3 regions of the Streptomyces sp. CRCS-T-1 genome follow, and region 2 is predicted to be linked to each of the others. Evidence: riboswitches for the same ligand, from Rfam matches in the RefSeq annotation. Region 2 holds a riboswitch; each other region holds the start of a gene.
What was found. Region 2 has a riboswitch for cobalamin ahead of cobN (cobaltochelatase subunit CobN). Riboswitches for the same ligand answer to the same signal wherever they lie in the genome.
Positions count from the first base shown of each region.

Region 1: it holds a riboswitch for cobalamin, as region 2 does, so the genes downstream of both, NNW99_RS27130 (prenyltransferase/squalene oxidase repeat-containing protein) here and cobN (cobaltochelatase subunit CobN) in region 2, are expected to answer to the same signal.
Region 3: it holds a riboswitch for cobalamin, as region 2 does, so the genes downstream of both, NNW99_RS06105 (ABC transporter substrate-binding protein) here and cobN (cobaltochelatase subunit CobN) in region 2, are expected to answer to the same signal.

Region 1 is NZ_CP101651.1:5,988,917-5,992,184, forward strand. It holds gene NNW99_RS27125 (SCO2322 family protein) at 1-623, opposite strand, end outside; gene NNW99_RS27130 (prenyltransferase/squalene oxidase repeat-containing protein) at 620-1,828, opposite strand; cobalamin riboswitch at 1,940-2,072, opposite strand; gene NNW99_RS27135 (SAM-dependent methyltransferase) at 2,251-3,066, shown strand; gene NNW99_RS27140 (helix-turn-helix transcriptional regulator) at 3,069-3,268, opposite strand, start outside.
Region 2 is NZ_CP101651.1:192,009-195,276, forward strand. It holds gene cobN (cobaltochelatase subunit CobN) at 1-1,715, opposite strand, end outside; cobalamin riboswitch at 1,785-1,936, opposite strand; gene cobG (precorrin-3B synthase) at 1,981-3,267, shown strand; gene NNW99_RS00840 (precorrin-8X methylmutase) at 3,264-3,268, shown strand, end outside.
Region 3 is NZ_CP101651.1:1,368,319-1,371,586, reverse strand. It holds gene NNW99_RS06110 (iron ABC transporter permease) at 1-1,047, opposite strand, end outside; gene NNW99_RS06105 (ABC transporter substrate-binding protein) at 1,044-2,054, opposite strand; cobalamin riboswitch at 2,114-2,237, opposite strand; gene NNW99_RS06100 (class I SAM-dependent methyltransferase) at 2,330-3,079, opposite strand; gene NNW99_RS06095 (MFS transporter) at 3,048-3,268, opposite strand, start outside.

The sequences.
Region 1 (3,268 bases), 5.8 Mb from region 2:
GCCGCCGCGCCCAGGACCGCCACCACGCCGATGCCCGCCAGCAGGCCCAGGGACGGGCCGTCGTCGTCGGACGTGTTGCCGTCGGACGTGTCCTTCTTCGCCGCCGGTGTCGACTCCCGGGAACTCGCCACCTGCTCCCCGCAGCCCTTCTCCGGATAGCCCGAGATCGCGCACAGCAGGGCGTTCGTGTCGTAGCGCAGGGGCTTGGCGACACTCGCGAGGGCCTCCGCCGTGGTCGCGTCGGGGGAGACGCGGGCGCAGGCCGTCCGGGCGGGGGGCGGGGCCTCGCCCTGAGGGGCGTCCGCCTTGGTGCCGGGGTCGATGACGAGCGCCACGCGCTTCTTGCCGTCCTGCGCGGGGGTCTTCGCGCAGATGGTCGTGAAGTCGGCCGTGCCGCGCGGCCGGGCCGCCTCGGAGGAGTCCTCGCTCACCGCGAAGCGGAAGCCCTGGACGTCGCCGTCCGAGGGGCGGGCCATGGACGGGCCCTGGGTGGCGTAGACCCAGCGGTCGCCTTCGCGGTCCCAGAACGACCAGTACCGGTAACCGGCGGCCTGGGCCTGGCCCGCGCCCGCGATCAGCAGGAGCGAGGCCGCCAGGAGGAGGAGAGCGGCCCGGCGGATCACGACTGCTGCCTCTTCTTGCGGCCGGTGAAGAGGAAGCCGATGCCGATACCGGCGACGAGGCAGACCCCGACGTACCACCAGACGCCGAAGAAGCCCGACCCCGAGTCGTCCTTCTCGTCGGTCGCCGAGGCCTGGTCGGGGGCCTGCGGGGCCGGGCCCGTCGCGTTGAGCTGCTTCACCAGGTCCGTGCCGCCGAAGTCACGCGGGTTCACGCCCGTCGCGTGGGCGGCGAAGATCAGCTGGGCGTAGGCGGCGGGGCCGCCCTGCTCGGCCCAGTCGGCGGAGTTCTTCTCCAGCCACTGCACGGACTTCTCGGCCTGCGCGGTCTCGCCCTGCGCGGCGAGCGCCACGACCGCGTCGGCGGTGTTGCCGTGGTCGGGCTGGGGGTCCGCGCCGGCGAGGGCGGAGGTGAGGTGGTCGTCGTCCTTGGCGAGGGTCTGGGTGAGGTACGCGGCGCCGTTGTCGGCGGCCTGCCGCGGCGTGGAGGGGTCCGCGCACGTGGCGCCGGACTTCTTGCCCTCCTCCACGACCATGCCCTTGCCCAGGGCGCCGAGGACACCGGCCGCCGTGGCGTCCGCGTTGGCGGCCAGCTCGCCCTTCTTGTCCGGCTGGAACGCGAAGGCGCCGTCGTCGTCCCCGCCGCAGGGGAGGGCGAGCTTCAGCAGGGCGTCGTCGGGCGACTTGCCGCCCTTCTCGACCTGGTCCGGCTTCTCACCGGCGGCGGCGAGCGCGCCGATGATGACCGACGTGGAGTTGGTGTCGCTGGCGCCGCCGGGCGCGTAACCCCAGCCGCCGTCCTTGTTCTGTACGGACCTCAGCCAGCCGACGGCCTTGTCGGTGACGGCGTCCTGCCCGCCGAGCGCGGCGAGCGCCTGGACGGCGGCGGCCGTGGCGTTGGTGTCGAGCATGGTCTTGGCGTCGCACGCGGCGGCCGGGTCGGGACGGTACGCGGCGAACCCGCCGTCCGCGCACTGCTGCCCGACCAGCCACTCGACGGACTTGGCGGCCGGCTTCTCACCCACCGTGTCCTGGGCCAGCAGGGCGAGCGACTGGCGCCAGACGCCGTCGAACTTGGGGTCCTTGTCGCCGTACAGGGCGGAGGGGAGCGACGGGGACGGACTCGGCGACGGTGCGGCGGCGGCCGGCGTGGCGGCGCCGATCACGGTGACGGCGGCCAGGACCGCGGCGCTGCGGCGGACGTTCATGATCGGCGGGTGCCTCTCCCTGTGAGGGAGCCGGGCAGCACGGGACACCCCGGCGGCTCGGCTCCGTATACCTCGACGGTGCCGTGCACCGGCAGGCGCCGGGCACGTGAGCCGGTCACGATCCGTACGGGGCGATCCGGCTTCCGCCTGGCAGGGCGGTCCACGGTTGCGGGTCAGCGCCGGAATTGCACCGGCTTCTCCCTGTACGGGTGATGACGACCCGCCCACTGTACCCGGAAGTAGCAAAACGGCCGAGAGTACCTTCCTCCCGTGCCGACAACACCACCTGGACGCCTCCTGGACTCGGGTCGCCGCCCGGATGTGCGGTGAGGTCGAACTGCTGCACCACGCCGAGGAGTTGATCCTGTCCGTGAGGCAAAACGGGTTAACGTGAAGCTCCACGACCACACGCAGGAGCGTCCATGACTGATCAGGTGGAGAACTCCGAGCAGGAGCCGCTCTCCAAGATCGATACCTCGGTTCCGCACTCGGCGCGGATCTGGAACTACTGGCTGGGCGGGAAGGACAACTACGAAGTCGACCGTGTGGCCGGTGACGCGTTCCGTGAGATCTTCCCCGGGATCGAGACCGGGGCCCGCGCCGCCCGCTACTTCCTCGCCCGCGCCGTCCGCCATCTCGCCGCCGAAGAGGGCATCCGTCAGTTCCTGGACATCGGCACCGGGCTGCCCAACGTGGACAACACCCACCAGATCGCCCAGCGGGTGGCCCCGGAGAGCCGGATCGTCTACGTCGACAACGACCCGCTGGTCCTGGCACACGCCCGCGCGCTGCTCACCAGCACACCGGAAGGCGTCACCAACTACGTCGACGCCGACCTGCGCAAGCCGAGCACGATCGTCCGGGAAGCCGGGAAGACCCTGGACTTCGACCAGCCCGTCGCGCTCATGCTGATGGGCATCCTCGGCCATATCGAGGACCACGACGAGGCCCGCGAGATCGTGCGGCAGCTGGTCGACGCGCTGCCGCCCGGCAGCTACCTCGTCCAGTACGACTCCACCGACACCAGCGAGGACTACCTCCGGGCCATCGGGCAGTACAACGACGGCGGCTCGATCCCGTACATCCTGCGCAGCCCCGAGCAGATCGCCCGCTACTTCGACGGTCTGGAGCTGCTGGAGCCGGGCGTCACGTCCTGCTCGCGCTGGCGTCCCGACGCCGAGGCCCTGGGCCTGCCCGCGGAGGTGCACCAGTACGGCGGTGTCGCCCTCAAGCGCTGAACTCAGGTCTCCTGAAGTATGCGGTGCAGGATGGTCGGAGTCTCGTCCGGCGACTCGGCTTCGACCACCAACCGGTTCATGGCGTCCCAGTAGCGCTCGATGTCGGCCGGCCGGTCGGGATAGAGCGCGGTGGTGAGCTGCTCCAGGTAGACCACGTCGGGCAACTGGCCCCCGGGCAGCCGCAGAATGGTGACCGGACCGC
Region 2 (3,268 bases):
ACGCGGCGCTTGGCCTGGGTGCCCTCGCCCGGGTCGTTGACCAGGAACGGGTAGATCAGGGGCAGGTCGCCGAGGGCGGCGTCGGGGCCGCAGGCGGCGGACAGGCCGGCGTTCTTGCCGGGCAGCCACTCCAGGTTGCCGTGCTTGCCGAGGTGGATCATCGCGTCGGCGCCGAAGCCGCCGTCCTCGGCGCGGGCGGCGATCCAGCGGTAGGCGGCCAGGTAGTGGTGGGACGGCGGGAGGTCCGGGTCGTGGTAGATCGCGATCGGGTTCTCGCCGAAGCCGCGCGGGGGCTGGATGAGGATCAGCAGGTTCCCGAAGCGGAGGGCCGCGAGGACGATGTCGCCCTCCGGGTTGCGGCTGCGGTCGACGAACATCTCGCCCGGCGCCGGACCCCAGTGCTCCTCCACCGACGTGCGCAGCTCCTCGGGGAGCGTGGCGTACCAGCGGCGGTAGTCGGCCGCCGGGATACGCACCGGGTTGCGGGCCAGCTGCTCCTCGGTGAGCCACTCCTGGTCATGGCCGCCCGCCTCGATCAGGGCGCGGATCAGCTCGTCGCCGTCGCCGGAGGCGAGGCCCGGCACCTCGGCGTCCGTGCCGAAGTCGTAGCCCTCCTCGCGCAGGCGCCGCAGCAGGGCCACCGCGCTGGCGGGGGTGTCGAGGCCGACCGCGTTGCCGATGCGGGAGTGCTTGGTCGGGTAGGCGGAGAGGACCAGCGCCAGGCGCTTGTCGGCGGGACGGATGTGGCGGAGCCGGGCGTGGCGTACGGCGATTCCGGCGACGCGGGCGGCGCGCTCGGGGTCGGCGACGTAGGCGGGGAGGCCGTCCTCGTCGATCTCCTTGAACGAGAACGGGACGGTGATGAGGCGGCCGTCGAACTCGGGGACGGCGATCTGGCTGGCCGCGTCGAGCGGGGAGACGCCCTCGTCGTTCTCCTCCCAGGCGGCGCGCGAACCGGTGAGGCACAGGGCCTGGAGGATCGGGACGTCCAGCTCGGTGAGCGCTCCGGCGTCCCAGGACTCGTCGTCGCCGCCGGCCGACGCCTGGGCGGGCTTGGTGCCGCCCGCGGCAAGGACCGTGGTGATGATCACGTCGGCGGTGCGGAGCTCTTCGATCAGCTCGGGCTCGGGGGCGCGCAGGGAGGCGACGTACAGGGGCAGGGCCCGGCCGCCCCCGTCCTCGACGGCGTCGCACAGGGCGGCGACGAAGGCGGTGTTGCCGCTCATGTGGTGGGCCCGGTAGTAGAGCACGGCGACGGTCGGACCGTCGGCGCCGGCGCGGGGCGTGCGCTCCAGCGGGCCCCAGGTGGGTGCTGCCGCCGGCGACTCGAAGCCGTGGCCGGTGAGCAGGACCGTGTCGGAGAGGAAGCGGGCGAGCTGCTCCAGGTTGGCCGGGCCACCGTGGGCGAGGTAGGCGTGTGCCTCGGCGGCGATGCCGACGGGGACGGTGGAGGCTTCCATGAGCTGGGCGTCCGGAGCCTGTTCGCCGGTGAGGACGACGACCGGGCGGCCGTCGGCCAGCAGCAGGTCGAGGCCGTCCTGCCAGGCGCGGATGCCGCCGAGGAGACGTACGACGACCAGGTCGACGCCGTCGAGAAGGCCGGGGAGGTCGTCGAGGGCGAGACGGGAGGGGTTGGCGAAGCGGTAGGGCACCGGACCCGCGGCCGCGCGGGCGCTCAGCAGATCGGTGTCGGACGTCGACAGGAGCAGGATCATGCGGCGTCGGCCTTCCTCGGGGTGTCCGCGCCCCGGGTGGTTCGAAATGGGGTCTCCCCTGCTCGGGCGATGCCGAGCGTTCGGGGAAGGGAGTTCCTGACTCGTCCGGCCGCATGGGCCGGACTCACAGTGGCGGGACCGCGCCGGACTCGCACCGGCTTCCTCCCCTGTCGCCGTCGTGGCGATGGCGGACCGGATGACCCGCCGCGATCATAGTAAGTGCCAGGGGAAGAGGGCACGGCATACACCAGGTGTGATGGTAGGTATGCTCGCCGCCATGTCCACGGCTGCCCCGCGCTCATCGCCCCAGGCCACAGCGGTCCCACGAGACCGCGGTGACGCCTGTCCGGGGACGCTGCGGCTGCACGCGGCGGACGACGGAGCGCTGGCTCGCGTCCGGATTCCCGGTGGTGTGCTGACCGTTGCGCAGGCGGAGACGCTCGGGGACGTGGCGGTGCGGCTGGGCGACGGCGACCTGCATCTGACCTCGCGCGGCAACGCGCAACTGCGGGGTCTGCCCGGTGGATGCGCCGGGGAGCTGGCCGAGTCGCTGGACGCGGCCGGGCTGCTGCCCTCGCACGGGCACGAGCGGGTGCGCAACATCGTGGCCTCGCCGCTGTCCGGTCTCGACGGGCGGGGCTTTCTGGACGTACGCCCCTGGCTGACGGCCCTGGACGCGGCGCTGTGCGCGAGCGAGGCGGCGCGGGCCCTGTCGGGACGTTTCCTGTTCGCGCTCGACGACGGACGCGGCGACGTGGCCGGACTCGATGCCGATGTGACGGTACGGGCGACGGCGGACGGCGGCGCGGAACTCACGCTCGGAGCGGCCGGACAAGCGCTGCGCGTCGGTGCCGAGGAAGCGGCCCGGGCCGCGCTGGCGGCCGCGGAAACCTTCCTGGAGGCGGCGCGAACGAGCGGGGACCGCGTCTGGCGCGTTGATGAACTGTCCCTCTCCGGCGACGAGTTGCTCGACGCGGTCGGCCGACGGCTGCGGGCCGAGGGCATCCGTCACGAGCGGCGGGACCGGGAGACCGTCCGCACGGCCGGACCGCCCCCGGGAGTCCTAGGCACCGCGCTCTCCGTGCACGTACCTCTGGGACGCCTCTCGGCACACCAGTGGCGGGAACTGACCCGCGTCGCCGCCGGTGAGCTGCGTCTCACCCCGTGGCGCGGTGTGGTTCTTCCCACACACGGGACGGACCCGGACGTATCCCTCGCCCGCCTCGCGGCCACCGGCCTGGTCACCGGCCCAGGTGACCCCTGGCTCCGTGTCGGTGCCTGTATCGGCAGCCCCGGATGCGCCAAGTCGCGGGCGGACGTACGGGCCGACGCGGCCGAGGCCCTCGACACGATCGAGCCGGGCGGCCTCCCCTTGTACTGGTCCGGGTGCGAACGCCGCTGCGGGCACCCCCGGGGCGACCGCGTCGACGTGGTCGCCGCCCCGGGAGGCGGCTATCTGCTCTCCACCGCGGTGAGCGGCCAGGAACCCCGGACCGCCTCGATGGACGTCCCCGCCCGGCTCGCCACCGCCCTGGCGGCGATCACCTCATGAC
Region 3 (3,268 bases), 1.2 Mb from region 2:
CGGCCCGCCGCACAGCGCGGTCAGCACGCCGACCGGCACCTCCATCGGCGCGGCGATCGTGCGCGCGGCGACATCGGCCCAGACGAGGAACACCGCCCCGCCGAGCGCGGCCGTCGGCAGGACCCGGCGATGGTCGCCGCCGACGAACAGCCGCACGATGTGCGGCAGCATCAGACCGACGAAGCCGATCGGCCCGGCCGCCGCGACCAGCACGCCCGTCACGAGGGAGACCAGTACGAACATCCGGGCCCGGAACCGGGCCACGTCCAGCCCCATCGTGGTCGCGGCCTCCTCGCCCGCCAGCAGCAGGTTCAGATTCCGGGACTGCACCATGAGCACGCCGACGCCCAGCAGCGTCGCCAGGCTCGGCAGCCACAGCGTGTCCCAGTTGACGCCGCCGAGGCCGCCGAGGGTCCAGGCGAGCACCGCACGGGCCTCGTTGCCCCGGTCGGTGGTCAGCAGCAGCAGATCCAGCAGCGCGGTGAGCACCGCCGCGATCGCCACCCCGGACAGCACGAGCCGTACGGAGGTGATGCGTCCGCCGGTCCGGGCGGTGGCGTAGACGAGCAGCAGCGCGCCCAGCGCGCCCAGGAACGCGGCGGCCGACAGCGACACCGGCCCGAACACGCTCACCCCGAACACGATCACCGACACCGCGCCCAGCGACGCCCCCGAGGAGACGCCCAGCAGATACGGCTCGGCGAGCGGGTTGCGCACCAGGGCCTGCAGGGCGGTGCCCACGACCGCGAGGCCCGCCCCGGTCACCACCCCGAGCAGCACCCGGGGCGCCCGCACGTCCAGCACGATGGTCTCGCGCGCCCCCGACCAGTCCGGCTCCGTCCAGCCGGCGCCCAGCGCGTGCGTCAGGATGCCCCAGACCTGCCCGGGCGGCACCTGGACGGAGCCGATCGCCAGGCCCGCCGTGACGGAGACGACGAGCAGGGCGGTGAGGACGAGCAGGGTGACCGTCAGGCCGGTGCGCCCCGTCCGCCGCCCCGGCGGGACAGGGCGTCGCACCGCGGGCGCCTCGGTGGCCGGCTGCGTCACCGGGAGCTCTCGGGGTGCAGCCCGCGCGCCAGGTCCCCGACCGCGTACGCGGAGCGGATGCCGACCAGGGTCGCGGTCAGCGGCAGGACGACGAACCGCTTGTTCTTCACGGCGGGCACATCGGCGAGGGCCGGCTGGGAGAGCAGGAACTTCTTCTTCTGCTCGACGCTTCCGGCGCCGGCGTAGTCGTAGATGGCGATGACCTCGGGCTTGCGCTCGACGACCTGCTCCCAGGAGACGTCCCCGAAGACGTCGTCGAGGTCGGCGAAGACGTTCTTGCCGCCGGCCAGCCGGATGATCTCCGTGCCGAGGCTCTTGCCGCCCGCGGTGAAGGCGGTCTTGTCGCCGCTGTCGTACACGAACACCGGTACCGCGGACTCGCCCTCGACGGCGGAGGCCGCCTTGCCGACCCGGCCCTCCAGGTCGGCGACCAGCTTGTCGGCCCGGTCGGAGACACCGAAGATCTCACCGACGGTGCGGATCTCGTCGTAGGTGTCCTTCATCGTGACCCGCTTCTTGCCGCAGTACTCGCGGTTGAGGTGGGTGTCGATGCCGGCGTCGGCGAACGCCTTGCGGGAGCGGCCCTCGTTCTCCGCGAAGGCACTGCCGTAGCCGCCGTAGACGAGGTCCGGCTCTGCCTCCAGGACCGTCTCGAAGGACGGTTCCTTCTTCGACAGTTCCGGTATCGCCTCGTAGTCCTTGCGCAGTTCCGGCAGGACGGCCGAGTCGGGGAAGGCGGTGCCGACCACGCGGTCCTTCAGACCGAGGGCGAGCATCAGTTCCGCCGGGTGCTGGTGGATGGTGACGACCCGCGACGGCGGCTTGTCGTACGTCGTCTTCACCCCGCAGTTGTTCACGGTGACGGGGAAGCCCGCGGGCGCCGAGGCCTTGGCGTCCCGGTCTGTGCTGTCGGACGACGAGCCGCAGCCGGCGACGAGCAGCGCCGCCGACAGGGCGAGTGCCGCGCCGCGCAGGGTGGTGCGCCGGCGGCGGGCAGGGGAGAGCAGGTGGGACACGTAGAGCCTCCTGGGGAGTCCGCGCTCCTCGGATCGGGCCCGCGGCGGGTCAGTGTCCTGACTCCCGGATCGACGTTCCCCCTCGCCTTCCCGCGCTCGCGCGGTGGCGTGTCGAAGGGGTGCACTCCCCGGTCACAGTGGCGGGACCGTGCCGGATTCGCACCGGCTTCCTGTCTCCCGTCGCGGCGATGACCTGGTGATAGTACGTTCCGCGCCGTCGCGGTCAACAGGGCGTGCGACCCCGCCCCGCACGCCCCGTGCCCACGTCACACCTCCCGGACCGCCCGCAGCACCAGCCGCTCGGCGTTCTCGTCGTAGGGCCGGCCGTCGAAACCGCCGAAGACCTCCACGCCCCCGAACCCCGCCTCCTCGGCCATTCGCCGCAGCTCCACGGCGCTGTACACGAACCACACCAGCGTTGCTCGGGTGACCCGCTCGCCCCGCACCAGGACCCAGTCGCTGCGCAGCCGCGCCCAGTCGTCCAGCACGGTGTCCGTCTGCACCATCAGGTCCTCACCGCGCGTCACCACCTTCGGCGGGGTGACCTTGCGGGCCAGCAGTTCCTTGCCCGCGAGGTCCAGGACGAGGGTGCCGCCGGGGGCCAGGCAGTCGTACATGGTGCGCAGCACGCGCGCGTTGTCGGCGGGGTCCTCGAAGTAGCCGAACGAGGTGAACATGTTGAGTACGACGTCGAAGCCGCCCGGCGCCTCGAACTCACGCGCGTCCGCCTGGACGTAGCTGACGTCGGTGCCGGTGTCCGCCGAGCGTTTGCGCGCCCGGTCCAGCAGGGCCGGGCTGAGGTCCACGCCCGTCACCTCGTAGCCGCGCCGGGCGAGCGGCACGGTGAACACGCCCGGGCCGCAGCACAGGTCGAGCACCCGGGCGCCGGGCGTGAAGGACAGCAGGGGAGAGGTGCCGAGGAGTTCCTCGGCCTGGGTGTGGCGCTGTTCGGAGAAGAGGAAGTCGTGGAACTCCGTCCAGAAGTCATCGTCCTGGAACCCGCCCGTCCGTGTCATGCGGCTTCAGTGCTCCTTCTTCGTCTGATGGGACCTGCATTCGCCGCTCGGCGTGCCTTCGCAGCAAGAGCAGCAGCGGAGGCAGCAGCAGGCACTGCGCGGCCGCCAGCAGCCAGAACCAGCCGGTGTGCCCGGCGCCTTCGCCGAGGCCGTACAGCTGCCCGCCCAGCACCCCGCTCGCGCAGGCGC